Regions from separate parts of the Desulfitobacterium dehalogenans ATCC 51507 genome, predicted to be linked through region 1. Evidence: riboswitches for the same ligand, from Rfam matches in the RefSeq annotation. Region 1 holds a riboswitch; the other holds the start of a gene.
The links. A riboswitch is a leader RNA that binds a small molecule or an ion and turns the genes downstream of it on or off. The one in region 1 is predicted to bind S-adenosylmethionine.
Positions count from the first base shown of each region.

Region 2: another riboswitch for S-adenosylmethionine. It lies ahead of metA (homoserine O-acetyltransferase MetA); the one in region 1 lies ahead of DESDE_RS06365 (homoserine dehydrogenase).

Region 1 is NC_018017.1:1,313,022-1,327,980, reverse strand. Features, by position in the region: gene fdhF (formate dehydrogenase subunit alpha) at 1-329, opposite strand, end outside; gene nuoF (NADH-quinone oxidoreductase subunit NuoF) at 348-2,141, opposite strand; gene nuoE (NADH-quinone oxidoreductase subunit NuoE) at 2,153-2,635, opposite strand; gene DESDE_RS06410 (5-formyltetrahydrofolate cyclo-ligase) at 2,664-3,248, opposite strand; gene DESDE_RS06405 (LysO family transporter) at 3,390-4,316, opposite strand; gene tsaD (tRNA (adenosine(37)-N6)-threonylcarbamoyltransferase complex transferase subunit TsaD) at 4,734-5,753, opposite strand; gene rimI (ribosomal protein S18-alanine N-acetyltransferase) at 5,851-6,297, opposite strand; gene tsaB (tRNA (adenosine(37)-N6)-threonylcarbamoyltransferase complex dimerization subunit type 1 TsaB) at 6,294-7,010, opposite strand; gene tsaE (tRNA (adenosine(37)-N6)-threonylcarbamoyltransferase complex ATPase subunit type 1 TsaE) at 7,019-7,501, opposite strand; gene DESDE_RS06380 (amidohydrolase) at 7,622-8,791, opposite strand; gene DESDE_RS06375 (Tex family protein) at 8,842-11,007, opposite strand; gene DESDE_RS06370 (DUF4652 domain-containing protein) at 11,144-11,932, opposite strand; gene DESDE_RS06365 (homoserine dehydrogenase) at 12,204-13,232, opposite strand; SAM riboswitch class I at 13,340-13,441, opposite strand; gene larE (ATP-dependent sacrificial sulfur transferase LarE) at 13,551-14,354, opposite strand; gene DESDE_RS06350 (hypothetical protein) at 14,406-14,756, opposite strand.
Region 2 is NC_018017.1:3,988,768-4,003,726, reverse strand. Features, by position in the region: gene DESDE_RS19185 (uroporphyrinogen decarboxylase family protein) at 1-562, shown strand, start outside; gene DESDE_RS19180 (DUF2284 domain-containing protein) at 653-1,201, shown strand; gene DESDE_RS19175 (hypothetical protein) at 1,304-1,822, opposite strand; gene selD (selenide, water dikinase SelD) at 2,068-3,090, shown strand; gene yedF (sulfurtransferase-like selenium metabolism protein YedF) at 3,176-3,769, shown strand; gene DESDE_RS19160 (aminopeptidase P family protein) at 3,929-5,701, shown strand; gene DESDE_RS22840 (methyl-accepting chemotaxis protein) at 5,712-6,572, opposite strand; gene DESDE_RS19150 (exodeoxyribonuclease III) at 6,858-7,610, shown strand; gene DESDE_RS19145 (amino acid ABC transporter permease) at 7,865-8,530, shown strand; gene DESDE_RS19140 (amino acid ABC transporter permease) at 8,511-9,188, shown strand; gene DESDE_RS19135 (amino acid ABC transporter ATP-binding protein) at 9,199-9,948, shown strand; gene DESDE_RS19130 (cysteine ABC transporter substrate-binding protein) at 9,983-10,858, shown strand; SAM riboswitch class I at 11,761-11,867, shown strand; gene metA (homoserine O-acetyltransferase MetA) at 11,944-12,867, shown strand; gene DESDE_RS19120 (HDIG domain-containing metalloprotein) at 12,937-13,527, shown strand; gene serC (3-phosphoserine/phosphohydroxythreonine transaminase) at 14,026-14,959, shown strand, end outside.

The sequences.
Region 1 (14,959 bases):
GAGCAATCCCCCATCTTTTGACAGGTCATACAATCCAATGGATGGTTCGCCACTAAGAGCTCAAGGATCACCTTGCGGGACTTGCGTACCTTCGGTGTCTGAGTTTTAACAATCATACCCTGGGTCACTTGGGTCACACAAGAAGGCGGCAAATTGCGCATTCCTTCAATCTCCACAATACAGAGACGGCATGCCCCGGCATTAGTGAGCTCCGGATCCTGACAAAGGGTTGGAACCGGAATATCGTGCATCCGGCATGCTTCCAGGACCGTGCTTCCTTTGGGCACCACAACTTCTTTTCCATCAATGGTTAAATTCAGCCATTCCACCAAATCCACCCCTTTCTTCTAGGCCCGGATAACCGCGCCAAATTTACAGGTATCCATACAGCTTCCGCAGCGGATACACCTTTCCCCATCAATAACATAGGGGGTATTTTTATTTCCACTGATACAGTTAGCTGGGCAATTTTTAGCACACAGTCCGCATTTTTTGCATTTTTCCGCATCAATCTCGTAGGTCAGGAGGTCACTGCAAACTCCGGCCCGGCATTTTTTAGCGTGGATATGCTCCTCAAATTCTTCCCGGAAATATTTTAAGGTGGCCAGGATAGGGTTAGGCGCGTTTTGACCTAAACCGCACAGGGAGGTTTCTTTAACTGTATAGGCCAGGGTTTCCAGTTTCTCAATATCCTCCTCCCTGCCTTCACCACGGGTGATGCGGTCGAGAATCTCCCACATCCGTTTATTCCCTTCACGGCAGGGGGTACATTTTCCGCAGGATTCGCTCTGGGAAAAGTTCAGGAAAAAGCGGGCAATATCCACCATACAAGTGGTTTCATCCATGATAACCAAACCACCGGAACCCACCATAGCACCAGCCCGGGTTAGGGTGTCATAATCCACAGGGAGATCCAACATATCTTCCGGCAGGCATCCTCCTGAAGGGCCGCCGATTTGCACCGCTTTGAACTTCTTACCGTCTTTAATACCGCCGCCGATATCGAAAATAATATCTCTTAAAGGCATTCCCATAGGAACTTCAACTAATCCAGTGTTGTTAACCTTACCAGTTAGAGCAAAAATCTTTGTGCCTTTGCTCTTTTCCGTTCCGTACTGAGCATACCATTGGGCTCCATTTTTTAAGATATGAGGTATGTTGGACCAAGTCTCAACATTATTGATGTTGGTAGGCTTACCCCATAGCCCGCTTTGAGCTGGGAAAGGAGGCCGCACTCGAGGCATACCTCTTTTTCCTTCGATAGATGCCATCAAAGCCGTTTCCTCACCGCAAACAAAGGCTCCGGCTCCAGCGTTGATTTTCAAATGGAAACTAAATTGCGTACCTAAGATGTTATCACCTAAGAATCCTGCTTCTTCAGCCTGTTTCATGGCAATTTGCAGATTCTTGATAGCCAAGGGGTACTCTGCACGACAGTAAACATAGCCCTCATCTGCACCAATAGCATAGGCGCCAATCAACATTCCCTCAATGACGGCATGAGGATCTCCCTCGAGAAGACCGCGATCCATAAACGCACCCGGATCTCCTTCATCGGCGTTACAAATCACATATTTTTTATCTGATGGAGTAGCTTTACATAAGCTCCATTTCAGACCAGTTAAGAAACCGGCTCCTCCCCGGCCACGTAAGCCGGCTCCCTTGACTTCCTCGATAATTGCCTCGGGGTCCATAGTGAGGGCTTTCTTTAAACCTTCATAACCTCCATGAGCAAGATAATCCTCAAGCTTAGTAGGATCGATAAATCCACAATTTTTAAGAGCGATACGGGTTTGCTTGGCAAAGAAACTAATGTCCTCATAGCTTAAAGCCGGTTCTCCTGACAGAGGATCCACATAGAAAAGGCGCTCCACCTTCTCCCCTTGACCTAATTCTTTCTCAACAAGCTCCGGAATATCTTCCGGTTGAATTCTTCTGTAAAATCTCTGAGCAGGCTCTACGACCAAAGTTGGCCCTTGCTCACAAAAACCACGGCAACCTGTGGCGATGAGCTCTACATTCTCAGACAACCCTTGACGTTTTATCTCTACGTTCATTAAATCAATGATTTTATTGGCTCCTGAAGAGAGACAGCCTGTGCCCGCACAGATAAAAACCTGTTTTTTAGCTTCTGTGTTCATCCCTATTCCCCCTACTTATACTCTGCCAGGATTCCTGGGATCTGATCTGCATTCAATCGTCCGTGGACATTTCCATTAATGGACATAACAGGAGCTAATCCGCAGGCACCAATACAGTTGACAATCTCTAAAGTAAAGCGTCCATCTTCCGTGGTCTGTCCATCCTTAATTTTTGTATTTTTTTCTATGGCTTCCAGAACTTTAGCTCCTCCCCGAACATGGCAGGCAGTACCTAAGCAGACACTGATGACATTGCGTCCCATTGGAGCAAGGCGGAATTGGGCATAAAATGTGACAACTCCATAAACCTTAGCAGAAGGTATACGTAGTTCCTTGCTTATGTGCTTTATCACATGTTCAGGCAAATATCCATAAAGTCCTTGTGCTTCCTGCAAAACCGGAATAAGCGCCCCTTTCTCCTGTTTATAGTGGGCTAATATCCGATCCAATTGTTCCTCTTTAGGATCAACTAACTCCCTACACTCCTCACACAAAACGATTCTCCTCCCTTTTCCACTAAGTTCAAAGCGTTTCTTTGAAACGCATGATACCCTGTTCAGTGATTAACATGTCTACTTTCTTATCGTAAAACTCAACGGGGATTCTGTCCACGATCTGGCAGTGAAAAGCAAGCGCAATCTTTGGTGTTCCTTCTGCCAATCTCCCGAAAAACCGATCATAATATCCGCCCCCATAACCGAGGCGATTGCCCTGAGTATCAAAAGCTGCTCCAGGAACAAGAATACAATCGATCTCCAGGGGATCAACCTTAGTGAGTTCCTCCTTTTTAGGTTCACGGATTCCCCACATTCCTGACTCAATATCCTTTTCCAAATCCTCGATAAGTGCCGGTATAAGCACCCCCTTTGGAGCACATCGCGGCAATACCAACCGCTTTCCTAAGTCAAGGACTATTTGGGCTAACTCAGTAGTCTCTACCTCATCGCGAAAATTCATAAAAAGCATGATGGTGCTTGCTTCCTGAAACTCACGGGTCTGAGTCACGATAGCCTGAATTCTTTGGCTTTTAAAAGCCCGTTCTTCCGGCGTCAACGCCGATCGCAGGGACAGTACCCGTTCCCGCAATGACCGCTTCTCCTCAGACACCTTTCAATCCTCCTTTAGATCCTCCACTAAAAAAATATACTTTTCTTTTCAAGAAAATTCAGTCAATCATATAATAGATTCGTCAAAGATTAGAATATTCCTTCTACAAAGTTCGATAAATACTTAAATGGCTTTCCTGATCTAACCTAAAACCAGGGGTACCAAAACCGGAACCAGAAGAGATAAAGAAAGCCCGCTAATTATAGCTACGATACCGATACCTTTAGGTCCCACCGCCACCAAGAGAGGAAGGGTCGAATCCATAGCTGTCGCTCCACTGGGAGCAACAAGGGCCAACGGCCCCACCCTTTTAGCTAAAAAAGGGACAAAAATAATCGCTAAAACTTCTCTAAATATATTACTCAAAAAAGCGATAGTACCCAAGGAGACCGAGTGAAGGTCGGAGATCAAAACCCCAGATAGGCTGTACCATCCAAACCCAGCACCAACTGCTCCTCCCTCCCGAAGCTCCCATCCAAAGCACAATCCTACCACCATAGCCGCTACAATACTACCGAGCACCACACCCACAGGTGCTAAAAACACCTGCCAACCAACTTTGAGCATATGTCTCCAAATATCGCGATTCAGACCTAAATCGATGCCTACCATGACCAGAGTAAAATCAAGAGCTAACGTTGTAATCGTTGGTAAGTATGCTGTCCAAGCCTGGGGAAATAAAAGAATCCCGCCGAAAATTCCTGCAATAAACGCCCCAATAATTGCGCAAGTCATCTGATAGGGATGAGCTGCCTCAGTACTGTTCACTTCCATCTTATCTTGCTGCGGAAGCATGGGCGACTTCCCAATGAAAACTCTTTCTAATAGCCAAACAGCCACTACACTTCCTATAATTGCCGCAACTGCAAATAAGAAGGCCTGCAATCCGAAGCTCCCTAATTGTGAAAGAGTGTTCTGGTCCACTCCGATCCGTAAACCCATGGTCAACAAGAGAATCAATACCCCGATCATCATCCCTCGTCCCGCTTGGTTCAAGATAACCCTAGGCAATAAACGAAACCATCCCACGAAAGCTCCTGCTATAAGACAAACAAATAATATCCACATGTTTGTTCTCCGTTCTTATAAATAAATTAATTTTAAGCCGTTAACTAAGGGCTCTCCCCCATGGTATGAGAAACTCTTTAAACACATGCTTCTATTTTATCTCGAACAAAGGATAAAAGAAAAGTACCTTGTACTACTTTTCATATTTTTAAGTTATCCCCATCTCCATCCCTTCATAATATCCCTTGTCCCTGACTTATCCACATTATCCACAGGGTCTGTGGGTAATTATGTCCAATGTTCCTCCTCAAATTCAACACCTCTCAACCCGCTAATACCAGTTAGTCACAGAGTTATCCACATTGTCCACAGAATTAACTATCCACAGAACATATTATCCCTTTTCAAAATTTCTTGCCCGAATGTCCTATTTCGAGAAAAAGAAAGGGGGTATAGTCCTATTCGAACTATACTCCCTTAAGCCAGATTCAGTCCCGGTATAGCATTCAAATTCCAAGGAGCATAATCCTTAGCTAAATAACGGTAGTATCCGGCTGCCGCGATCATGGCTCCATTATCCGTGCAGAGAACCGGAGGTGGATAACTAAAGGCAACACCCCGTTTTTGGGTTGCCTCAGTGAGACGTTTCCTTAGTGAAGTATTGGCTGCCACTCCTCCGGCAAGGACTAGGGTAGGAGCCTTTGTTTTTTCCAAGGCCAGCAAGGTCTTACGCACTAAGACATCTACGATGGCCTCCTGGAAAGAAGCTGCCACATCAGCAACATTCACCGTCTCGCCCTTCATTCGCGCTGAATTCAAGGTATTGAGCACAGCGGACTTCACTCCGCTAAAGCTGAAATCAAGACTGCCGGGTTCAAGCATAGCTCTTGGGAATTCGTAGGCATGAGGATCCCCTTCAAGAGCGGCCTTTTGAATATAAGGTCCTCCAGGATAACCCAACCCTAAGGTCCGAGCTACCTTATCTAAAGCCTCCCCTGCAGCGTCATCCCGAGTATGTCCAAGGACTTGATACTTCCCATGCCCTTCAAAATGCACCAAATGGGAATGCCCTCCCGAGACGAGGAGAGCCAATAAAGGAAACTTCAGCTCCGGATCATGGAGAAAGTTCGCATAAATATGTCCTTCTAAATGGTTAATTCCCAGCAACGGAATCCCTGCCGCATAAGCCATAGCCTTTGCCCCCGCCACTCCTACAAGAAGAGAGCCCACAAGCCCCGGTCCATAGGTCACTGCAATTCCCGCCAAATCTCCAAACTCCATCTTCGCCCCTTGCAAAGCTTCCTCTACAACACTTTGCAAATGTAGGATATGCTCCCGTGAAGCCACTTCCGGCACGACTCCACCGTATTTTTGATGGGTCTTGATCTGCGATGAAATAATATGACTGAGCAGATCACGGCCATTGCGAAGCACGGCCGCTGAGGTCTCATCACAGCTTGTCTCAATTCCAAGTATATTAATATCTTTATTGTTCACCAGCAACCTCCCGATATCTGCCTACTTTCCTTCACCAGAAAAAGACATCTCTTCTTATAGAGATACTCGCCACCGCTCAGTATGGCAAAGACTATCTCTACTCTTTGCCTATATCAAGCCACATAATAAGGGCATCTTCACGATTATCTGAGTAATAGCCTTTACGAACCCCCGCAGTTGCAAAACCTAGGCGTTCGTACAGTCTTTGAGCAGAGACATTGGAGGCTCGTACCTCAAGGGTCATACGCTCCATGCCTTCCTTAACCATCAAATCGATCACAGAGCGCATCAGGAACTCTCCTCCGCCCATCCCCTGATACCCCGGTGCTATAGCCACATTGGTAATATGTCCTTCTTCGAGTATAAACCATAACCCCATATAGCCGATGATATTGCCCTCGTGTTCCAAGCAAAAGTACCGTGCATACTCATTATCTCTCAGCTCACTGACAAAAGACTGGGGAGCCCAAGGTGCCGGAAAGCAAGCATGCTCTATCTCCAGAATTGTGGATAAATCACTCTCTTGCATGGGGCGAATCATCATTTCCCCTTTAGCGCCTCCTCTTTCTTAGCCCAATTGACCTCAGCTTCCGATAACCGAATGTAATAAGGTTCCACAAGCTTCCCCTGGGTTCCCTTCTGCCATTCATTCCAAACACAACGAACAGTATACGCTCCCCGTGGTAAAGCCAAATAATCCGGGAGAAGCACCGCCTTATTCCCTAAGGTGGTCTTAATCTTCTCTTTATAGCGCGAAACGGCGTCACCGATAAAAACAATGGCTTTATCCTGTTCCGCCAATTCCTTAAGCCAAAGAGCTGGCTCTACCGCGAAAGGATCCCGGCTTCGTATGGGGATTTCCTCTCCTTCCGACCATCGGTACCGAGCTGTATACCATTCATTCTTTCTTGCATCAAGAATAGGTACGATTTCTTCCGGTCGGCTATGTCCGGCCCAAGCCAAAGAATCCAAGGAAAGCACACCTACTAAGGGAAGTTTGAGCACTTGAGCCAAGCCCTGAGCTGTGGCAATCCCAATACGGATTCCCGTAAAAGAGCCTGGTCCCCGCACCACACCAATAAAATCGAGATCTTGAAGCTTCCAGGCTGATGCCTCTAAGACTTGATCCAATACAGGAATCAACCGCTCCGAATGGGTTTTGGATGTATGCAAAAAGCCTTCCGCCACCAGCTGCCCGTCCTCTGCCAAGGCTAAAGCTGTGACTTTGGTGGTAGTATCGATGGTGAGATACTTCATAGATCCTCCTAATATTCAAAAGGAATAATATCTTTGAGCCGTTCTACCCAGGCTTCCGAATGAGAAGAAAAGCCGATTCTGCGTGGTTCCTCCCCTGATCCTTCAATCCTGATCTCTAATGAATCATCGGGTAAGATGTCCTCTGCAATTCCCGGCCATTCAATCAAGCAAATAGTATCTTCTTGAAAGGCATCCTCTACTCCGATTATTTCTACCTCTTCTGGATAACGCAAACGATATAAATCCATGTGGATTAACCGCACCGGATTATCCCGAGCTATCCCTGAATACTCAATCTGAAAAGTAAAGGTCGGACTGGTCATGGGTTCTTGTACTGCTAAAGCCTTCCCAACTCCTTTGGCTAATGCAGTTTTTCCCGCACCCAAATCACCGAAGAGGCACACCACATCTCCCCCACGAAGCGCTTTTCCTAAATTGTATCCAAGGGCATGAGTACAATCTGCGCTTAGGCTTTGAACTTCTAGGTCCATTCTGACCGTCCTTTCCTTTAACTATTCGTTCTAAAATCTGGTTCGCTTCAGGTATTACCCTGAGGTTTGGCTAAGCGCCCACGGAAGCGAAATGATGCCGGCCCCGGCCCCCCGGAAAGCCTAATCCCTAATGATTTTGCCGTTAATAATGACAGTCTCAGGATGTGATTTTAAAACAAAAGGATGTTCACTCCAAATAACGATATCCGCATCTTTACCCACTTCCAAGGATCCTAGGCGATGATCCACGCCCATAATTTCTGCCGGATTAATAGTGATGGCCTTTAAAGCTTCTTCTTCATCCATACCGGCTCGTGCTACCAGCGCTGCACAAAGGGGCAATTGTTCGATGGGAGTCACCGGATGATCTGTGATAATTGCTACCTTAACGCCTGCTTGTGTTAGGACATTAGGAGTTTCAAAGGATTTATCTTTCAACTCCACCTTAGCCCGATTAATTAATGAAGGACCCACAACAGCAGGATATCCATATTCTGCGATTTCCTCAGCAATCTTATGTCCCTCAGTGCAATGTTCAATGACCAGATCTACATTAAATTCTTTAGCAATGCGAATAGCGGTCATAATATCATCAGCCCGATGAGCATGGGCCCGTAAAGGAATCTCACGTTTAATCACACGAATCAAGCTTTCCATTCCCAGATCCCGCTCGGGCACTTTTTCTGGATCTTCAATACCTTGCTCCAACTTTTCCAGATAGGTCTCAGCATCCACTAGAGCTTGTCGAAGAAGTGCCGCAGTGGCCATACGTGTCATGGGCATCTTCTTTTGTTCACCGCCATAGACCATTTTGGGATTCTCACCAAAGGCCACCTTTAGCCCTGCAGGTTCCCGTACGATCATCTTATCCACGACTTTGCCGACTGTTTTCAACACTACGCCTGTACCACCAATGACATTGCCGCTGCCCGGTGTGGAAAACACTGCGGTGACTCCCCCTAAACGAGCATCCCGTAAACCTTCATCCTCTGGATTAATACCATCAATTGCACGCAGTTCAGGGGTGATCGGCTCAGTCATTTCATTGAGATCATCCCCTTCACTTTGGTAAATCTCCTCTCCCAGTCCCACGTGACAGTGGGCGTCAATAAAGCCGGGTAAAACAAACTTATCCTGGGCTTCGATGATCTCTGCTCCCTCAGGAGCAACCAGATTCTCCCCAATGGCTTTAATTTGTGTGCCTTCCACTAAGATGCTTCCGATGAATTCTTGGCCTTTCATGGTCTTAATGCGACCGTTACGGATAAAAAGGCTCGTATTTGCGTTCATGATTACCTCCGTTATGAATAGTATAGTCGTTGAAATCCTTATATATAGGGCTATATAGATACCATTGCGTCTGCAGCGATTTCCCTCATAGACAGACTGACTCGCTCACGGGCGGTGTCGATACCTAGGACACGGACTTTAACGATGTCTCCCACGGAAAGCACTTCCATGGGATGCCTGATAAACTTCTCACTGATTTGAGATATATGCACCAAACCGTCGTGTTTGACTCCTATATCAATAAAAGCTCCAAAATCAACGATATTCCTGACGGTTCCTTCGAGGATCATTCCAGTCTGTAAATCCTCTAGATGGGTAACATCCTGACGTAGTTTTGGTCGGGGCAAATCCTCCCGAGGATCCCGGCCAGGGCGTTGCAGAGCGGCAAGAATATCTTTGACCGTGGGAACCCCGGCACTGAATTCCCGAGCACATTCCTCCGGATCCAATTGGGCAATCCCCAATCGCACCTCATTGGGGCGTTCTCGTAGATCTGTTAGAGCGAATCCTGCCTTGTGCAAAATATTTTGAGCAAGGTCATAAGATTCCGGATGAACCGGTGTATTTTCCAGAGGGTTGACCCCTTCGGGAATACGAATAAAGCCGGCGCACTGAACAAATGTCTGCTCACCTAGACGAGGGACCTTTTTAAGCTGATCCCGTTTTTGGAACTTCCCGTGGTTTTCCCGATAAGCCACAATATTTTTGGCAATGGTAGGTTTAAGACCTGCTACATATTGAAGGAGAGATGGTGAGGCGGTATTCAGATCTACACCAACAGCATTAACTGCCGATTCCACTACTCCATGTAGGGATTCTTCAAGGCGTTTGGGTTGAACATCATGCTGATACTGCCCAACTCCTACGGCCTTGGGTTCTATTTTAACAAGCTCAGCCAAGGGGTCCTGTAAGCGCCGAGCTATGGAGACTGCGCTACGTAATGAGAGATCAAAGTCCGGAAACTCTTCTCCCGCCAGCTTCGACGCAGAGTACACTGAAGCTCCAGCTTCACTCACGATGATATACTCCGAAGCTAAGCCACTTTCCCTAATCATTTCTGCAGTAACTTCCTCTGTTTCTCGAGAGGCTGTGCCATTTCCAATGGCGATCACATCTACATGATATTTTCCGATAGCATCTCTAAGCATTCTTTTCGCTTCTTCCCGCTTGTTTTGGGGAGGATGGGGATAAATAACCCCTACATGAAAGAGCTTGCCAGTATCATCAACTACAGCAAATTTACACCCCGTTCGGAATCCCGGGTCTAACCCCAGTACCACTTTCCCACGCACTGGAGGTTGCAGTAAGAGTTGCCTCAAATTCTCGGCAAAGACTCTGATAGCTTGTTCTTCGGCTTTTTCGGTTAGAGCACCCCGAATTTCTCTCTCTATAGAAGGTGCTATTAAGCGTTTATATGCATCATCCGCAGCTGAACGTACAATCTCCGCTGCGGGCCCTTGCTTCACAAAAGCCTGTTCGATTAGGGCTAAAATATGCTCTGAAGGAACTTCCACTTTCACATTAAGGAGCTCTTCCTTTTCTCCTCGGTTCAAAGCAAGGATGCGATGAGGAGGCAGTTTTTTCACAGGCTCCCGATAATCATAATACATCTCATAGGCTGAGCGCTCTTCTGCTTTTTTCGCTGAAGCTATGATATCACCAAGGCGGAAAGTAGCTTCCCGAATCTTTTTGCGCATAGCAGCATCATCGGAGATCATTTCTGCAATAATGTCTGAGGCTCCATTGATTGCCTCTTCTGGCGTTTCTACACCAAGTTCAGGATTTATATATTTTTGAGCTTCTATAAGCGGCTGAGCCTTGTGATATTGTTCAAGAATCCATAATGCTAGAGGCTCAAGTCCCTTTTCTTTAGCCATGGTAGCCCGAGTCCGTCGTTTTTGTTTGTAGGGCCGATAGAGGTCTTCTACTTCTTGAAGAATTGTGGCCTTCTCAATCTGATTCGCCAACTCCTCAGTAAGTTTACCTTGTTCTTCAATTAAACGCAGAACCTCACTTTTGCGTTGCTTTAAATTTCTTAAATACTCCAAACGCTCAACAATACTGCGCAGGGCGTTCTCATCCAACTCACCGGTCGCTTCTTTACGATAGCGAGCTATAAAGGGAATAGTGTTCCCCCCGTCCAAGAGTTGTATGGCTTCTTTAACTTGATGGGCTCGCAAGGTAAGTTCTTGCGCAATAATTTCCACAAATTCCAAAGGATAATCCCTCCTGCTAGTTCTCAATTTTTTATTATACCATTCTTTTAGCAAAAAGCTAAAGAAAGATGGAGAAACTAACAAAGCAAGCCCGCCAGGACCTGCTTGTAAAAAACTAGACCTTATTTATTATGCTTTAAGAAACAATGTCTCGTTGTGATAAAGTATCAATGTCTTTCAGGGGAACACGGATTTCTCCCTTCTCTATACAAAATCCATTAACATCCATGAGATTAATATAAAGAACTAGATCATCTCCCACTTGTTCAAAATCTACAACCTCTTGATTAAGTTTTTGATAGGCGGGGTAAAGAATCTCCGCCTTACCGGTAGCTCTAGTAACCTTAACCAGCTCACCACCCTTAGAAACTATACCATGAGCAAAGCCGACTATAATGATAAACTCGTTATCATTAAGCCAGTGAATCTTCTTTTTTGGAGTGTATCTTCCTTCTGGAGCAAAAGAATGCCACATTTTAACTCGGTAGTTCTGGTCTAGCTGCAGTCGCAACCAACTACTGCTCGCACTATCTTTGATATAAATATCGCCGATGGTTTCCCATTCATCTGGGTAGATATAAGCTGTATATTGCTTATTTGGCGAACTGCCATGAACCACATAATTCCCCTGTAAAATAAAGGCAGGAACATAGGGATTGGTATTAATACGAAAAAGCTGTTCAGTTTGCTCGGTGATAGCTGGTTTCGGAGTCTCGTCTTCCACTGCTCCGCTATCAGGTTCACTTGGACCAGCTGCTGCTGCGGTCTTTACTTTCTTAACATAAGCGGCATAATTGGCTCTTTGCTGTTGGATTCTTTGCTGTGGAGTTTGTTCGGGATTGGTGACCAGCGTTGTCGAATAAGTCAGTTCCTCTGAACCGGGCCCTTTAAAAAAGGCACTTAAAGGAAAGATACCAAAATTCAAGAACAAGGTACAGAATACCACTCCTAGGAAAAACAAGGTGCCGCGAGTGATTCTTCGTTTCTTGATAATGCTCCCTCCCTAAACTTTACTTCCACTTGAATCGAGTAATACCATTATTTACCATGTCTTTATAGTAGGTTCTCTATTACTGTTTCTCATTCCTTCTTTTAGCAAAGATATGTCAAATCACCCTACGAATCGTGTAGATAAAAAGGAAATCATCAAAAAACGAACTAGCATAAACTAGTTCGCTCATATGATCCTGCCTTATTTAACGAGCTGCATTTCCTATGCTGCGCTCTACAACTACTTTCTTTGCAATCTCAACGATATCGGACAAGACCGCTCCCCCTGTGGCCAATCCGCCAGCACCAGGTCCCTTCCAAAAAAGATCACCCACCAACTGCGTTTCCAGGGATAGGCCATTATCCACGCCGGAGACATGACTTAGAATTGCTTCCCTAGATAACCACTGCACACCAACCTTAGCAATAATTCCTTCCCGACTTTTTTCCAGTCCTGACGAAGACTGATCAATGATGGATGCCTCGGCAACTAATTTAGGCACTCGTCCCTGTCTTTTTTGCTCCGCGACCTCTTCCGGGGTTAGCCCTTGGATTCCTTTAATCTCCACCTCTTCAAGAGGAATATCCAGATCAAAGCATTCCCGACAGAGAATAACAAGTTTACACGCCGCATCTAAACCAGTTACATCCATGGTCGGATCACTTTCCGCATAACCAGCCTCTTGCGCTTCTTGCAAAGCCTCCTCATAGCCTTTCTCTGACTCCACCATTTGAGTCAGAATATAATTAGTGGTCCCATTTAAAATTCCACAAATTTTTTTCACCTGGTCTCCGGCTAGCCCATATTGAATGGTTCTAAGAATCGGAATCCCTCCCAAGACGCTCCCTTCATAAAGCAAGCAGATTCCTTTACGCTGGGCTATTTCTTGTAATTCCGCGCCATGAAGAGCCAGTAATAGCTTATTGGCTGTCACTACATGCTTTCCTTTATCTAGCGCCTCTTTGATATAAGAATAGGTGGGATGTTCACCTCCCATAACTTCCACTACTACTTCAATCTCCGGGTCATCGAGAATATCTTGAGGTTTCTGTGTTAGAATAACCCCCTCAATTGCTCGCTCTTTACTTATATCTTGAACAAGGGCCTTGCTTACGACCAGTGTGATCCCCAGTTTGCGAAGAATTTTGTTTGAATGGAGTAGTATTCCTTTTACCACCCCTTGGCCCACGTTCCCACATCCTAATAGACCAATACTCACTGTATTTTCCTTCATCTCTCTATTCCTCCTCTTCGTCGGTCCTTGACGGTGCCTGCAATGTTATAACTAGAGCAAATAAAAAGCCCTTCCATATTCCAGGAAGAGCTTATGTCTTATATTTTTGCTCATCTTCCAGGAATAATCCTGCTGGAATTAGCACCACTGCCACATAGGCCGGTTGCCGGGTTTCATCGGGCCAGTCCCTCCGCCACTCTGGATGAGAAGTATTCAATTTTTCATTATTATATGACAGTAAACAAAGTAATGTCAATAGAGCAGAGTGATATATTACAGAACAATGTGATCCCTTCACTGTAGAACTATGAAGTAATGCTACAGAATTGGTATTCCTTCGTTTAGACTGCCGCTTCGAAAACCCTCTAAATCCAGAGTAACATAGGTAAACCCTAATTCCTTGAGGGGCTTGACGATAGTATCGAGGTCCAGTTCCATAAGTTTCAAAAAATCTTCTTTAGGAATTTCCAATCGGGCCACATCCTGGTGATAACGCACTCTTAAATTTTTAAATCCTAGTTCTTTAAGTAAAGTTTCCGCTTTCTCTACGCGCCGAAGCTTTTCGATCGTGATCTCCTCTCCGTAGGGAAAACGAGAAGATAGACAAGGACTGGAGGGCTTATCCCAAGTTGAAAGTCCCATCTTCTTGGAAAATTGACGAATCTCTTCTTTGCTCAAGCCCGCTTCTTGTAACGGACTCCTTACCCCCAAGGCTCTCGCTGCTTGCATGCCAGGACGGTAATCTTTTAGATCATCAGCATTACTCCCATCAAGAACCCAATTAATCTTCTTCTCTTGGGCAATGCTCAAAAGCTTTGTAAACAGCTCATTTTTGCAATGAAAACAACGGTTCTGAGGGTTCTTTACAAACTCCTCCTTGTCCATTTCTTCAGTTTTAATTACTAAAAACTTTGCCCCAAACTCTTTAACCTGCTGCAAAGCATTGTTATAATCAGCAGAAGGCATCGTTTCCGAAGCACCGATGACAGCAAGACAATGATCCCCTAAAGTTTCATGAACTACTTTTAAGAGAAAGGTGCTGTCCACCCCACCCGAAAAAGCTACCACAACTGATTCCATTTCCTTAATGATTTGCTTTAAGTGATTCAGCTTTGCTTGCATGATTTACCTCCAGATTACTCAAACTTAATTAAATTTCACGCTTTAATCGATCTATTCTTTAGAATTATCGCTAACATAGTAGTTTCTCAGCCTCTCCATTCTTTCAGAATACTCCTCTTGAGTCAAGATTCCTTGCCCGACTAATTCCGAAAGCACTTTCGTATAGCGTTCTAATTCTTTCATCTTTTTACTTGAAACTTTCTTATGATTGTAAAACTGTATAACCTCTTCTAATTCATTATTATCCAGCACCCCGATATCCCGCAACCTGACCAGGCTTAACTCACCTTCCTCATTAACCGCAACATCATTGGAGCTTTGGATCAATGGCTGTATAGCCAGCCTTACAGCAAGAAAGATAATAATGAAAAGTAATATTGGATATACAAGGATTGCCTCCATTGTTATGACTCTCCCCTCTTTTTCATACCTTACTCCTTTACACAGTCATGAATTTTCTCTCGGTTAGGGTACTCTCTAATGCTTGCACACATGGAACTGAATTTTAGCTCCGCTTAACTAAGATATTCTCAAAAAGCTAGGATTTTCCTCTTTTCAGAACGAAGTACACTAGAACACGAAAAATTCACTTGCAAAGCCCATAG
Region 2 (14,959 bases), 1.6 Mb from region 1:
GGAGCCTGAGTTAATGCATGAGCTCATTGACTATCTCACTGAGTATGAATTAAAGCTGGCTGAAATCATTTGCCGCCGTCTCAAACCTGATGCAATCTTCCATCATGACGATTGGGGCAGCCAAAAGAACTCCTTCATTTCACCGGCTATGTTTGAAGAATTCTATCTCCCTGCTTATAAAAAAATCTACAATTTCTATAGGCAGAATGGGGTTGAACTGATTGTTCACCATAGCGACTGCTATGCAGCAAACCTTGTACCCTTCATGATCGAAATGGGAATTGACATTTGGCAGGGGGTAATGACCACCAACAATACTCCTGAGCTCATTAAACAGTATGGTGGCAAAATTAGCTTTATGGGCGATATTGACAGCGGAGTAGTTGACTTCCCAACCTGGACCCGGGAAATCGCCACCAGAGAAGTTGAGCGGGCTTGCACTAATTGCGGAAAGCACTACTTCATACCTTGCTTAACTCAAGGCTTAGGATTTAGCTCCTTCCCCGGTGTTTATGATTGTGTCAGTGAAGAAATCGACAAAATGAGTAAGAAAATGTTCTAAATAACATGTGGTGAATTTGTCTTGGATAAAAAGCCTTCGAAGCTTGTCTTCGAAGGCTTGCTTTTACAAGATGCATGGGAGAGGTGAGTTATGAACCCGGAAATTATGAAACTACTAGATTATTTAGAAACCCTTGGTGTTGCCCATAGTGCTCATATTGATACTAAAGATATTTCCTTTAATCCCGAATTCCGAAAGCAATGTGAGCAAAATGTATGTGGCAATTACAAAAAGAACTGGATGTGTCCACCTAACGTAGGGGACTTTGCAGAGCTTAAGGAAAAAGCTTTGCAGTATAAACAGGGCATAGTATTCCAGACCGTGCATCAATTGGAGGACTCCTTTGATTTTGAAGGGATGCAGGAAGGGATGGAAGAGCAAAACAGAATACTGAGAACATTTTTAGGATGGATCGAGGAAAATAGTCTGATCACGGACTTTCTATCCTTAGGTATTGGGCCATGTACGGTCTGTAGCCGTTGTTCTATTCTCGATGGCCAAGAATGCCGACTTCCTGATGAAGCAGTGGCTTCCGTAGAGTCTTACGGAATCGATGTCACATCCTTAGTGAAGTATTACGGTATACCCTATAATAACGGAATAAACACAGTGTCCTATATTAGCCTTGTCTTATTTTAGCTCTCCGCCTAAAAATAACCCTAACTTTAGCCAGCAGGATTGAACTGCTGGCTAAAGTTGTTTTCGTTATTCATAAATATAAAGAAGATGCTATGTGGTAATTTAACTTTCTGATTTTATAGCGTATACCAATCGTTCCTCAGGGGCTTCTTCAACAGGCCCGACAACGAGATAGTCGTATAAAGTCATATCAAACTTTTCACAGTTTAAAATGATCTCGCTCTTGCCTTCGGAGCCTTCGACCATGAACATGCGCAGATCCAGATTCGCTTTCCGGCCTTTACTGGTATAAAGCTCAAAGAATAGGGCATCGTTCAAGGCCGCTTTGGTTCGGTCGAAGGAGTCGGCACTGGTCAGTACAATCGAGTGCTTAAGGGTGGTATCCGTTAAGACGATTTCTTCCTCGGTACGTATATCTGTCAGATTAACAGACATAAAGGTTCCATCCTTATGCTTGTATTGGTGATCCAGCAAATAATTCTTGTTTAGCTCTCCAACAGAAAAATTCTTTTCCTGAGCAAAGCCTTCCAAAGTAAATAATTGATTAGAGCCTCCGAAGGAACAACCTGTTAATGTTATGACCATTACCAAGATAAGAGCTGTGATGATTTTCTTAGGCAAAACAATTCACTCCTTCAATCTTACGAGCTTCTATAGAGTTTTATCTATCTAGATTTTCGATTTTTAACGCTGTTTTCCTGCATATTCGACACTATATTTTTAATAGTTTGAAAAGATCAAGCCTTTCACTTTGCCTGGTAGCAAAACTGAAAGGTGGATACTTCTTAATCTGGTATAAATCGAATGAAAGCGTTATGATAGAATAAGAATTCTTACCTGGTGTTACAGAAAGGGGATTTTAACAAATGAAATCTTTTTTATCAAGCTGTACCACAGGGGGATGCGGAGCTAAAATCGGACCTGGTGAATTATCGAAAGTTCTTTCCTACTTGCCGGCTTTTCGGGACCCTAAGCTTTTGATAGGATTTGATGCTTCTGACGATGCGGCAGTTTATCAGATGGATGAGAACACAGCTATCGTTTCTACGGTAGATTTCTTTACACCTATGGTGGAGGACCCGCGAACCTTTGGGCGCATTGCCGCAGCTAATGCCTTAAGTGATGTTTATGCCATGGGAGGGACCCCTCTTTTTGCTCTGAATCTTGTCTGTTATCCTGAGCGAGAGGAAATCCAGACCTTAGGGGAGGTATTAGCAGGAGGGGCAGAGAAGCTCCAGGAAGCTGGAGCGGTTCTCTGTGGAGGGCATTCTATCTATGATCGAGAGCCCAAATATGGTTTGGCGGTCACAGGGTGGCTTAACCCACAGAAGATCTGGAAGAACAATACCCCCAAGCCTGGGGACCGACTGATTCTCACTAAACCCTTGGGGGTTGGCATTGTGATGGCCGCTCTACGGGGGGAAATGGCAGAAGCAGAGGCTGTTGAAGCAGCTCTTGCTTCCATGCAGCGTCTCAATAAGTATGCGGCTGAAAAAGCTCATGACTTCCCCATACATGCCTGCACAGATATAACCGGATTTGGACTCCTTGCTCATGCTCGGGAGATGGCCGGGGAATCTGCGACAATTGTTCTCTATCCTTCGGAGTTACCTTTTATTACTCAAGCCTATACTTATGCTAAAGAATATCTGCTAACCGCAGCCGGTCAACGCAATCGCAATTTCATGGTAGGAGCAGTGGAATTCGGGGATACCCCTTTTCCTTTACAGGAGCTAATGCTCGATCCCCAGACCTCTGGAGGGTTGCTTTTCAGTGTGCCTGGTGATTGTGCCCAAGAGGTTTTGCATGCCATGCAGGAGGTAGAGCCTAAGGCGGCGCTCATCGGGGAGGTAGTCACTCGCCAAGGTTTTCCCATTCTTCTTCGCTAAGGAAACGTTCACGCTGAAGGTACTTTCCCAAATAAAAAAACCACCGGCGGGTTGCTGGCGGATTCAGATAAGGAGGACGAATTCAATGACAACTATTGATGCCCTGGGACAAGTTTGCCCCATCCCTGTGATTCGTGCCAAGAAAGCCCTGGAGGAATTAGGTGAGGAAGGCGGAGTCGTGATCTTACTGGTAGATAACGATATATCACGGCAAAATCTCCAAAAGATGGCTGCAGGAATGGGATATCAGAGTGAATATCAGGAAAAAGAAAATGGCGTTATTGAGGTGACCATTGTTGCCGGAGAAGGCTGTGCTGTTGAAGGTTCAGGAACAGCGGTGGATTCAGGGCTTGTGGTCGCCATCGGACGAGATACTATGGGAGAAGGCAGCGAAGAATTGGGAAGAATTCTTCTCAAGAGTTTTATTTATTCCCTGACAGAGCTGACCCCACCCCCTACCCATCTTCTTTTCTTTAATTCAGGAGCCTATCTAACCGGTAGCGACTCTAATAGTATAGAAGACTTAAAAGCCATGGCGGATAAAGGAACCATCATTCAAACCTGCGGCACCTGCACCAACTATTATGGTATTACCGAGAAATTGGCAGTAGGAGAGATCGCCAATATGTATAGTATCGTCACCACTATGGCCGAGGCCAAGCGCCTAATTAATATTTAGGGCATACAGTGTTTATATCATCACCTTTCCTATTTACTCTTGTTTGCCTGGTCGTGTAAAATGATGGTATAAATCCCGGCCGGTAGGCACAGGATGAAGATAGTAAAGCAGTGATGGCAGTAAGGCGATGGAAACTTATAGTGTAAGTGAGGTAATATAATGGAAATTCAAGAACGAGTCGCGAAACTCAGAAAGCTGATGGAAGACAATGGCATGGATGCTTATATTATTCCCAGCTCCGACTCCCATCTCAGTGAATATGTAGCTGACCATTTCAAAAGCAGGCAGTGGATTTCAGGCTTTACCGGTTCCGCTGGGACGGTAGTCATTACTTTAAAGGATGCAGGTTTATGGACAGATGGCCGTTACTACATTCAAGCGGAACAACAGCTCCAAAATTCGGGAATTCGGTTGTTCCGAGCAGCTGATCCTAAAGTGCCCAGTTATACAGAGTGGATAAGAGAGCATTTACCGGAAGGAAGCGCCCTTGGTTTTGACGGACATGTCTTTTCAGCAAAACAGCTTAAAGATATGGAGAAGGAACTTGATGGAAAGATAGCCATAAAGTTTAACCAGGATTTGGTGGGACAATTATGGAAAGATCGTCCTTCCATTCCTGCTCAGAATATCTTTGTTCATGACGTAGGATACGCGGGACGTTCTCGGATAGAGAAGCTCAATGATCTTCGTCAGCAGATGAAGGGCAAGGGAGCCAATGTTCATTTGCTGACAGCCTTGGATGATATCGCCTGGCTCTTAAATATTCGGGGAGATGATGTTCCCAATAATCCGGTGACCATCGCGTATGTCCTGGTTGCTGAGGAGACCTGTTATTTATGTATCGACGAAGGAAAGGTCCCTGCTACGGTGAAAACCGAGCTTGAGGAAGATGGGATCCAAATTAAAGGCTATGCTGCTGTCACCGAACTTCTGCAGGGGCTTCAAGGGAATGATTCCATCCTTATAGACCCTGAGAGCGTCAACGCAGTCCTTTACCACGCCATCCATCCTCAAGTGAAAAAGGTAGAGGGAGCCAATCCCTCAACTCTGCTGAAGGCTATTAAAAATGAGACAGAGTTGGACAACTTAAGAACCAGTAATACTTATGACGGAGTAGCCATGGTTCGCTTTATCAAATGGCTTAAAACCGCCATTGGGAAGGAAGAAATCACAGAACTCTCGGCTGGAGATACTTTAGAAGCCTTGCGGAGGGAAAACAAGGAATGTGTGGGTTTAAGCTTCGATACCATTGCCGGATATAAGGATCATGCTGCCATGATGCACTACAAAGCTACTTCGGAAAACGCCTACACCTTAAAAGCTGAAGGATTCCTTTTGGTGGATTCAGGCGGTCAATACTTTGGCGGCACTACGGATATCACCCGTACCATTGTTTTGGGGCCGCTGACTGAAGAGGAAAAAAGAGATTTTACCCTGGTGCTGAAGGGACATATTGCCTTAGCTACGGTTAAATTCCTTTATGGCGCTACAGGATCTAACCTAGATGTCTTAGCCAGACAGCCGATCTGGAAATACGGCATGGATTACAAATGCGGTACAGGTCATGGGGTGGGCATGTTTTTGAATGTTCACGAAGGTCCTCAACGACTGAGCCAGATGCATAATGCCACAAAACTGGAAGACGGGATGATCCTGACCAATGAGCCCGGTATCTATAAAGAAGGAAAACATGGTATTCGCACCGAGAATATGATGGTGGTGATCAAGGATGAAGAGACCGAATTCGGTCAATTCATGCGCTTTGAAGCACTGACCTATTGCCCCATCGACTTAGCAGGTGTGGATCAAAGCCTACTGACCGATGAGGAGCAAACATGGCTGGATGAGTATAATAAAATGGTCTACGACAAACTTGAATCCTATTTGAATGAGGAAGAAAAAGCTTGGTTAGCTCAAGAAATCCGGATGTAGGGGGGTACCTTCACTTTTCCGAGCTTAGATTTTCGGCCAGGGAATCTAATTCTAAAGCAATAGCATTGGCTTGTTCTGTAGCAGCTGCAATATTACCGATAGCCTCAGCGACCTGCCCGATGGAAGAGCCGATTTCTATCATCTCAGTAAAGGTTTGAGAGCTGGCCGTTTGGATGGCATTCAGTATAGCTTCGATCTGCTTGATGGAAGCAGTGGTTTCGTTGGCTAGCTTGCGAATTTCTTCGGCAACGACACCAAACCCTCTGCCTTGTTCTCCCACACGCGCGGCCTCAATAGCAGCGTTGAGACCCAATAAATTAGTTTGATTGGCAATGCGTTTGATGAGGGAAAGAACATCGTCTGTTTTTTTAACCTGAGACTGCGATTCATTGACCAGATTAGTTAATGAATCGCAGACGGCAGAGATTTCTTCGGTCTGTGCGGAAATCTCTTGGATTGTGCTGGCTAGAACTCCCATACTTTGTGCTAATGATGTGGACATGTCCTTGAGATGATCTTGGCGGTCCACATTTTCCATTACGGCAATTGCCCCGATGATTTCCTTTTGCTTATTGCAAATCGGAAATGCTGTAGCAATAAAGGGAACACCCCACAAGGATTTATCGGATTTCACAACCACCCTGCGCTTTTCGTTAATTGCCCGATACAACCCGCTGCCTGCCTTTAAGGGAGCACCTATCGGGATTTTAAGATCCAATGTTCTTCCGGGTATGTAGACCAATTGCCTTTCGCGATCAGACATTCCAACACTGACATCACTGGTAAGCATGTCATTGATAAATGGTAAAACATAAGCGAAGTGGTTAAAGATTTCTTGATTTTCATCATGAGGTTGATTTTTCATAAGCATTGTGATTCTCTCCTTTATTTGTAGACTGAATATAAAAATACTTTCGACAGTCGACAGATTTAGTCCTGCAAAAGAAAGTAGGACCAAAGTCCTAAAGAAGTAAAGTCCCGCTTGGGTGACCCATCAAAGTTCTTATTAGTGCTTTACCTTTTAGAAGAGGTAAGGGAACTAAGCAATTGTATGTTGTAAAAAACCAATATAGGGATTAAAGTGGAAGATAAGAATTGATAAGGATTCAAATGTGTAGAAGAATTATGTGGTTTTTATAGGGGAGGAGAGAATAAAATGAAATTAATATCATGGAATGTTAATGGCCTGCGGGCTTGTCTAAATAAGGGCTTTATGGACTTTTTTGAACAGGAACAAGCGGATATCTTTTGCCTGCAGGAAACCAAACTTCAGGAAGAACAGATTCCTTTCCAATTGGAGGGGTATTACGCCTATTGGAATTTTGCTCAGAAGAAAGGATATTCCGGTACCGCAGTCTTTACAAAAAATGAACCGCTGAGTGTGTCCTATGGAATCGGTAAAGAAGAACATGATCAAGAAGGGCGAGTCATTACCCTTGAATTTGAAACCTTCTACCTGGTTACCGTCTACGCCCCGAACTCTCAAAGAGGTCTGGCTCGTTTAGATTATCGCATGACCTGGGAAGAAGAGTTTCTCAGTTATCTTAAAAGCCTGGAAAAGTCTAAACCGGTGATCTTTTGCGGAGATCTTAATGTTGCCCATACGGAGATCGATCTCAAAAACCCCAAATCCAACCGTAAAAACGCCGGTTTCTCTGATGAAGAACGGGCAAAGTTCAGTGGACTTCTTAAGAATGGCTTTATCGATACCTTCCGCCATTTCTACCCGGATAAAACAGATTCCTACACTTGGTGGTCCTATATGTTCAATGCTCGAACCAATAATGCAGGGTGGCGTATTGATTATTTTTGCGTCTCTGAAAGCTTGAAGAATGAACTTAAGGATGCCCTAATCTACGACAAAATAATGGGTTCAGATCATTGCCCGGTGGGCTTGGAAATTTTCTAATATAAATTATTAAAATTTTCTCAGCCTCTAAGCACTTTGAGGCTAAATTAAACAAGAAAATAAGGAGCTGACATCTCGTGAACTTATCCAGGTTCAAAGATGTTAGCTCCTTTTGCTTATTTAAAGAAATTAGTTATTGACATAGCGGTAACTAAAATATATAATTCCGATATGTCATAGTAAATATATATGAATTATATGAATAGACTTAGGGTATAGAAGTCCAGCAGATTTGACTGAAAGAGAGAACGGCCATGAACTTAAATTGGGAATTTATTCTTCAAAATATCCCTTTATATGAGAAAGCGGCATGGCTTACCTTAAAGCTTGCTTTCTGGGGGACATTGTTTTCTTTGCTCCTTGGCCTTATCTGCAGTGTAATAATCTATTACCGTGTACCTTTTTTAAAAACTATTGTGGGAGTCTATATAGAGCTCTCCCGGAATACCCCTTTGCTAATCCAGCTCTACTTTCTCTATTTTGGGCTAACGAAGCTGGGGGTGACCTTAAGTGAGACTACTTGTGCAATTCTTGGTCTTTCCTTTTTAGGAGGCAGCTATATGGCTGAGGCTTTCCGCGGCGGTATGGAGGCGGTGAGCAAATCCCAGATTGAATCTGGCTTAAGCTTAGGGTTTTCACGGTGGCAATTGATTCGTTATGTAGTATTCCCTCAGGCTTTGTCTTTTAGTGTCCCGGCCCTTGGCGCTAATTGTATCTTCTTGCTGAAAGAAACTTCCGTCGTCGGGGCTATCGCCATCCTGGACCTTATGAATGTAACCAAGGACCTCATCGGGATGTATTACCAGACCATTGAATCTCTCTTTATGCTGGTTGTTTCTTACTTGATCATTCTTTTGCCCCTATCGTTTTTCCTGACTTGGCTGGAGAGGAAGGTGCGTTATGCAGAGTTCGGCCATTGAGATGATCTTTACCTCACAAAATATAATGCGCCTGCTGGAGGGATTGCTGGTGACGGCACGAATAGCCTTCATCGCCATCTTAATTTCCACCTTTACGGGAATCCTCTTTGGTCTTCTCATGACTATAAAATCGAGGATGATCAAAGGGCTCTGCCGCCTTTATCTAGAAACCTTCAGAATTATTCCCGTCCTTGTCTGGTTATTCATCGGTTATTTCGGAATTACCGCGGCCTTTAATATCCATCTGGAGGGTGAGGTCATAGCTATTATTGTCTTTATTCTCTGGGGAACGGCAGAAATGGGTGACATCGTTAGAGGGGCCTTAGAATCCTTGCCACGACATCAGAGTGACTCCGGTAAAGCCTTGGGTTTAAGCTTTTGGAAGCTTTACCGATATATTTTAATTCCCCAGGCTGTAAGACGAATGCTTCCCGCCACGATTAATTTGGCTACACGGATGGTCAAAACCACCTCGCTTGTGGTTCTCATCGGCGTAGTGGAAGTTCTCAAGGTCGGTCAACAAATCATAGAGAACGCTCGTTTCACGGTACCCACTGCCTCCTTCTGGATTTATGGATTTATTTTTATGTTGTACTTCACCATGTGTTATCCGTTATCTCGTTTTGCAAAGAAGCTGGAAGCGAAGTGGAGCAGTTAGGGGTGATTAAATGAGTGTAGAGAAAAAGGAAGTAGTGTTGGAAATCAAAGCGTTGCACAAGGAGTATGTTGGCAAACCTGTTCTCAATGAGATTAATCTCCAAGTCCAGAGGGGTGAGGTTATTGTGGTTTTAGGGCCTTCCGGATGCGGGAAAAGCACCTTGCTCCGATGTCTTAATGGTCTTGAACCCATTCAAGGGGGAGATATTCTGCTTTCAGGTCAAAGCCTCATAGGAAAAAATGTTGACTGGAAAAAAATCCGTCAGCAGATCGGTATGGTCTTCCAGAACTATGATCTTTTTCCCCATATGACGGTGCTTGAGAATATTCTTCTTGGCCCCACGAAAGTTCAGAACAGGGGTAGAAGCCAAGTGCTGGAGCAAGCCAAGGTCCTCTTGGAAAGAGTCGGGTTATATGATAGAATAAACGTTTTTCCAAGGGAGTTGTCCGGAGGTCAGAAGCAGAGAATCGCTATCGTCAGGGCCTTATGTATGAATCCCGAGATTATGCTTTTTGACGAAGTGACAGCATCCCTTGATCCGGAAATGGTTCGAGAAGTTCTTGATGTTATGCTGGGTTTGGCCAAACAAGGAATGACCATGATTATCGTCACTCATGAAATGGGTTTCGCCCAGGCTGTGGCTGATCGAATCGTTTTCATGGATTCAGGTGATATTTGTGAGATTGCTGGACCTCAGGAGTTCTTTAATAATCCTCGCACGGATCGGGCTAGGCGATTTCTTAATATATTCCAATACTAGAGTACAAAAAAGCAAAGAAAGGTTGAGAGAAACGATGAAAAAGATGAAGAGATTATTGTCCCTCGCACTAGCAGGCGCTTTACTCCTTGGAGGGCTTGTGGGGTGCAGCCAAGCAGGAGCCAACCCAGCAAATAACTCAAATGGTACGTCCTCTGCAGGATCTTTAGAAGAGATTAAACAGCGTGGTACCTTAAGGATTGGAGTATTCAGCGACAAACCGCCTTTTGGGTATGTGGATTCCAATGGACAGAATCAAGGCTTTGACGTGGAAATTGCCAAGCGTTTTGCTAAAGACCTTTTGGGGGACGAATCCAAAGTGGAATTCGTATTGGTTGAGGCTGCCAACAGAGTCCCTTATCTCGAATCCAACAAGGTAGATATCATCATGGCTAATTTCACAGTCACGGAGGAAAGAAAGCAAAAGGTTGATTTTGCCAATCCTTACATGAAGGTTTCTCTAGGGCTCGTATCACCTGACGGGGCTCTGATTACCTCCATCGACCAGCTTAAAGGGAAGAAAGTTATTGTCAATAAAGGAACCACAGCTCAAGATTATTTAACCAAGAATCACCCTGACCTCGAACTTCTCAAGTATGATCAAAACACGGAAGCTTTTGAAGCTTTAAAAGATGGTCGAGGAGCCGCGTTAGCTCATGACAATACGGAAGTGCTTGCTTGGGCAAAATCTAATCCCGGCTTCACTGTAGGTGTACCTACTTTAGGCGGAACGGACACAATTGCTCCGGCAGTAAAGAAGGGCAACACCGAACTCTTAAACTGGATCAATCAAGAGTTGGAAGCGATTGGTAAAGAGGATTTTGTGGGGCAAGCTTATAAAAAGACTCTTCTCCCCGTGTACGGAGATGATGTAAAACCTGAAGAGTTAATTGTCGAAGGCGGAAAACTTTAGTAATAGAATAGGTCTAAGGATAATGAAGAGAAAGACGGTTCTCATCCTGCTTTTAGTTGGAGAGAGCCGTCTTCTAGTATGAAAAAGGCCCGGAAAGCTAGTTCTCCAGGATTTTGCTTTCGGCGTTCACTCCATAAGCTGCGCGGAGCAATCTAATCGCTCAAGACTTCCGCTGCGTCGGGTGCACCTGCGCCGCTAAGTATTCTCTGTGGTGAGGCGGCTTGGGCGAAACCCTCGCCCGGGTTTCGTGGCCAATTCGCTCCTCGAAAGCACTGCTTTCGCACTTGTTCTCAATGGCCGGTTGGAAACGTCCTGTTTCCAACCCGACTCCGCTGTAGTCTTTTCGCGAAGATTGCTACCCTGCTCGCTTAGAATCCGTTCTCTGCCTTAAAGCAAAATCCTTAGGCTGCTTTTCGGGTTTGAGGGGCGTGATGTGGGATAAGCTGCCTGATGACCTGAACAGCTTTTCATCATCTGCTGGTGCTGCCTCGCGGCATCGCCAGCCACCCTTAAAAAAACCCGGAAAAGAGTTGAAAAGACCCGCAAGTGTAGCTTTACGCACAAAAGGGAACGGCTTTAGCGGAAGAGCGACCGGGTCAACGAGGCTTTCTTAACGTAGCGAAGCCACCGGTTCACATGCAGAAAGCAGCGGGGTTTGGCGTAGCTGTTAAGAAAGCGAGTTGACCAGCTCTGGAGCTATAGAGTGAGCGTTGTGCGTAAAGCTACGCGACCCGAGCAAAAGCTTTTCCGCCTCTGCCCGTATGCCTACGACATGAAGGAATCTATTGTATTATATAGTGTGCTTCAATAATTTTGTTATAGAGCAGATTGACTTTAAAGAAAAGATATAATAATATAGTGCCAATGACGATTTTCATCGTCAGCAATTAAATACATCCCATTTCTTATCAAGAGTGGTGGAGGGACTGGCCCGATGAAACCCAGCAACCGGTATTCTGATGAATACAACGGTGCTAATTCCTGCGATGGAAGCATTGATAGATGAGAGAGGAACTTTTGGCGATGCCCTCTTTCTCGGAAAGAGGTTTTCTTTATTTTCCAAGTGTAATTGAAGGGAGAATACTATGCCGATTAATGTACCCGATGGCCTGCCTGCAGCAGAAATACTCACCAAAGAAGATGTCTTTATTATGGAAGAGAGGCGTGCCGAGCATCAGGACATTCGCCCTCTTAGCATTGTCATTCTAAATCTCATGCCCAATAAGATCGTGACGGAAACACAGATTCTTAGGCTCTTAGGGAATTCTCCTTTGCAAGTGGACATTACCCTTCTTTATCCGGAAACCCATCTCTCCAAGAATACCCCGGAAGAATACCTCATTAAGTATTATCAGACCTTTGACAGTATTAAAGATCAAAAATTTGACGGAATGATTATTACGGGTGCCCCCATTGAGCAGATGCCCTTTGAAGAGGTTGATTTTTGGCCGGAACTGCAGAAGATTATGGATTGGAGTAAGAGCAACGTCTTTTCCACGCTTTTCATTTGCTGGGGAGCCCAGGCGGGGCTTTATCACTTCTTTGGTGTTCCCAAGTATCCTTTACAAGCAAAAATGTTCGGCGTATTCCCTCATACCTTAAACTGCAAGGATATCCGTTTGCTCAGAGGCTTTGATGATGTCTTTTATGTTCCCCACTCCAGGCATACAGAGGTAAGAAAAGAAGATATTGTCAAGGTGCCGGAGTTGGAGATTCTTTCGGAATCTGAGGAGTCCGGAGTCTATCTCATCGGGACCAAGGGCGGTCGGCAGATTTTTGTTACAGGTCATTCCGAATACGATCCTCACACCCTAAAATCGGAGTATGATCGGGATATATCCCAAGGGCTACCCATCACTATTCCTCAGAACTACTATCCTGGGGATGATCCCATGAAGACCCCCATCGTCAAGTGGAGAGGTCATTCTAATTTGCTTTTTGCCAATTGGCTGAACTACTACGTCTATCAGGAAACACCCTATAACCTTGAAGAATTAGGCAATATCTAAGTTCTAGGTCTAATCATTCTATTGAGACTGTTAAGACCAACCATAAACTATGAGAAAGAAGGATGTCGGATGCTGGATTATACACGGGATAGAGAGGCTGCTTGGCAACTTCTCAATGACTATGTAAAAAGTGAGACCTTATTGCGTCACTCCATAACGGTGGAAGCTGTGATGCGCCATTTTGCCTCCCTTTATCAAGAAGATCCTGACCTTTGGGGAAATATCGGGTTATTGCATGATATCGACTTTGAGATGTACCCTGATCAACACTGTCGCAAAACCCGGGAGATCCTTACTCCCAAAGGATTGCCGGAGGAGTTCATCCGGGCTATTGAAAGCCATGGTTATGGTCTGGTCCATGATGTAGAACCCCGGGAGAACGTGGAAAAAGTTTTGTTTACCATCGATGAATTAACAGGCTTGGTCTCAGCCACAGCCTTGCTTCGTCCCAGCAAGAGCCTTCATGACCTGACCACCAAATCGGTCAAAAAGAAATGGAAGCAAAAAAGCTTCGCTGAGAATGTCAACAGGGAAGTCATTGAAGCCGGTGCCAACCGCCTGGGTAAGGACTTAAATGAAATCATCGAAGAGACCATTAATGGAATGCGCGCCATCGCGTCTGAGATCGGCTTAGAAGGCAATGTCGAAGCAGGGAAATAATTATTTTAGCCATAACACTTGACAAAAAGGCCTGTAATAGATTAGAATCATAACAGCGTAGATCTATAGTCCAACACGATGAAGGGACATCCGGTGCCGAATATGTGTAGAGAGCTGACGGTTGGTGCAAGTCAGTCATAGAAGCGAAGCGGATTCCATCCTGGAGTGGCCAATGATGAATTGTGACGGGTTCCGCCCGATATCGCGGACATAAGTTGGCCGATTACGGCAACATGGGTGGCAACGCGGGAATAACCTCTCGTCCCTGATTTGGGATGAGAGGTTTTATTTATTATCCGCGCCGCACTACCATAGTTTCTCCTTAACGACACGAAGGAGGAAGGTGGTAGGGCTTACTGCCCGTAAACCGTAAAGGCTGGAACTTGGGTGGCACCGCGGAATACCCGCCCCAAAGACTGGGGTGGGTTTTTATCTACCCTGGACAACCCAATATATGTTAACATTCATAAATATTTATAAATAAGGGGGATATTTCAAATGAAAAGAGTGTACAATTTTTCAGCAGGGCCGGCAGTATTGCCTGAAGAAGTTCTAAGAGAAGCCGCAGAGGAAATGCTGGATTACCAGGGAACGGGCATGTCCGTTATGGAGATGAGCCACCGTTCCAAGACGATTGAGGGGATGATGAATGAGGCCGCCCAGGACCTAAGAGAGTTGCTTAATATTCCTGAACATTATAAAATTCTCTTTCTTCAGGGAGGGGCGTCCCAACAGTTTGCCATGATTCCCATGAACCTTATGAAGAATCGGGTGGCGGATCATCTGAATACAGGACAGTGGGCCAAGAAAGCCATTTCCGAAGGAAAGCTGTACGGAAAGATTAATGTCATCGCTTCATCAGAGGACCAGAACTATTCCTATATTCCAGACCTTAAAGATTTAAAATTCTCCGAGGATGCGGACTATGTCTACATCTGCCACAACAATACCATCTTTGGAACCAAGTTTAATAAACTTCCTGATGTGGGGGATAAACCCTTGATTGCCGATATGTCCTCGAATTTTCTATCTGAACCCATTGATGTTACAAAATATGGACTTATTTTTGCCGGAGCCCAAAAGAATGTGGGTCCTGCCGGGGTCGTGATTGTCATTATTCGTGAGGACCTCATCACGGAGGATGTTTTGCCGGGGACCCCCACGATGCTCAAATATAAAGTCCATTTCGATAACAACTCCGCCTATAATACACCGCCGGTCTATGGAATATATATCTGCGGTAAAGTGTTCAAATGGCTCAAAAAACTGGGCGGACTGGAGGCTATGAAAAAGATTAACGAGGAAAAGGCTGCCATCCTTTATGATTACTTGGATGCCAGTGACATGTTTAAAGGAACTGTGGTGAAAAAGGATCGCTCCTTAATGAATGTTCCCTTCGTGACAGGCTCTGAGGAGTTGGATGCCAAGTTTA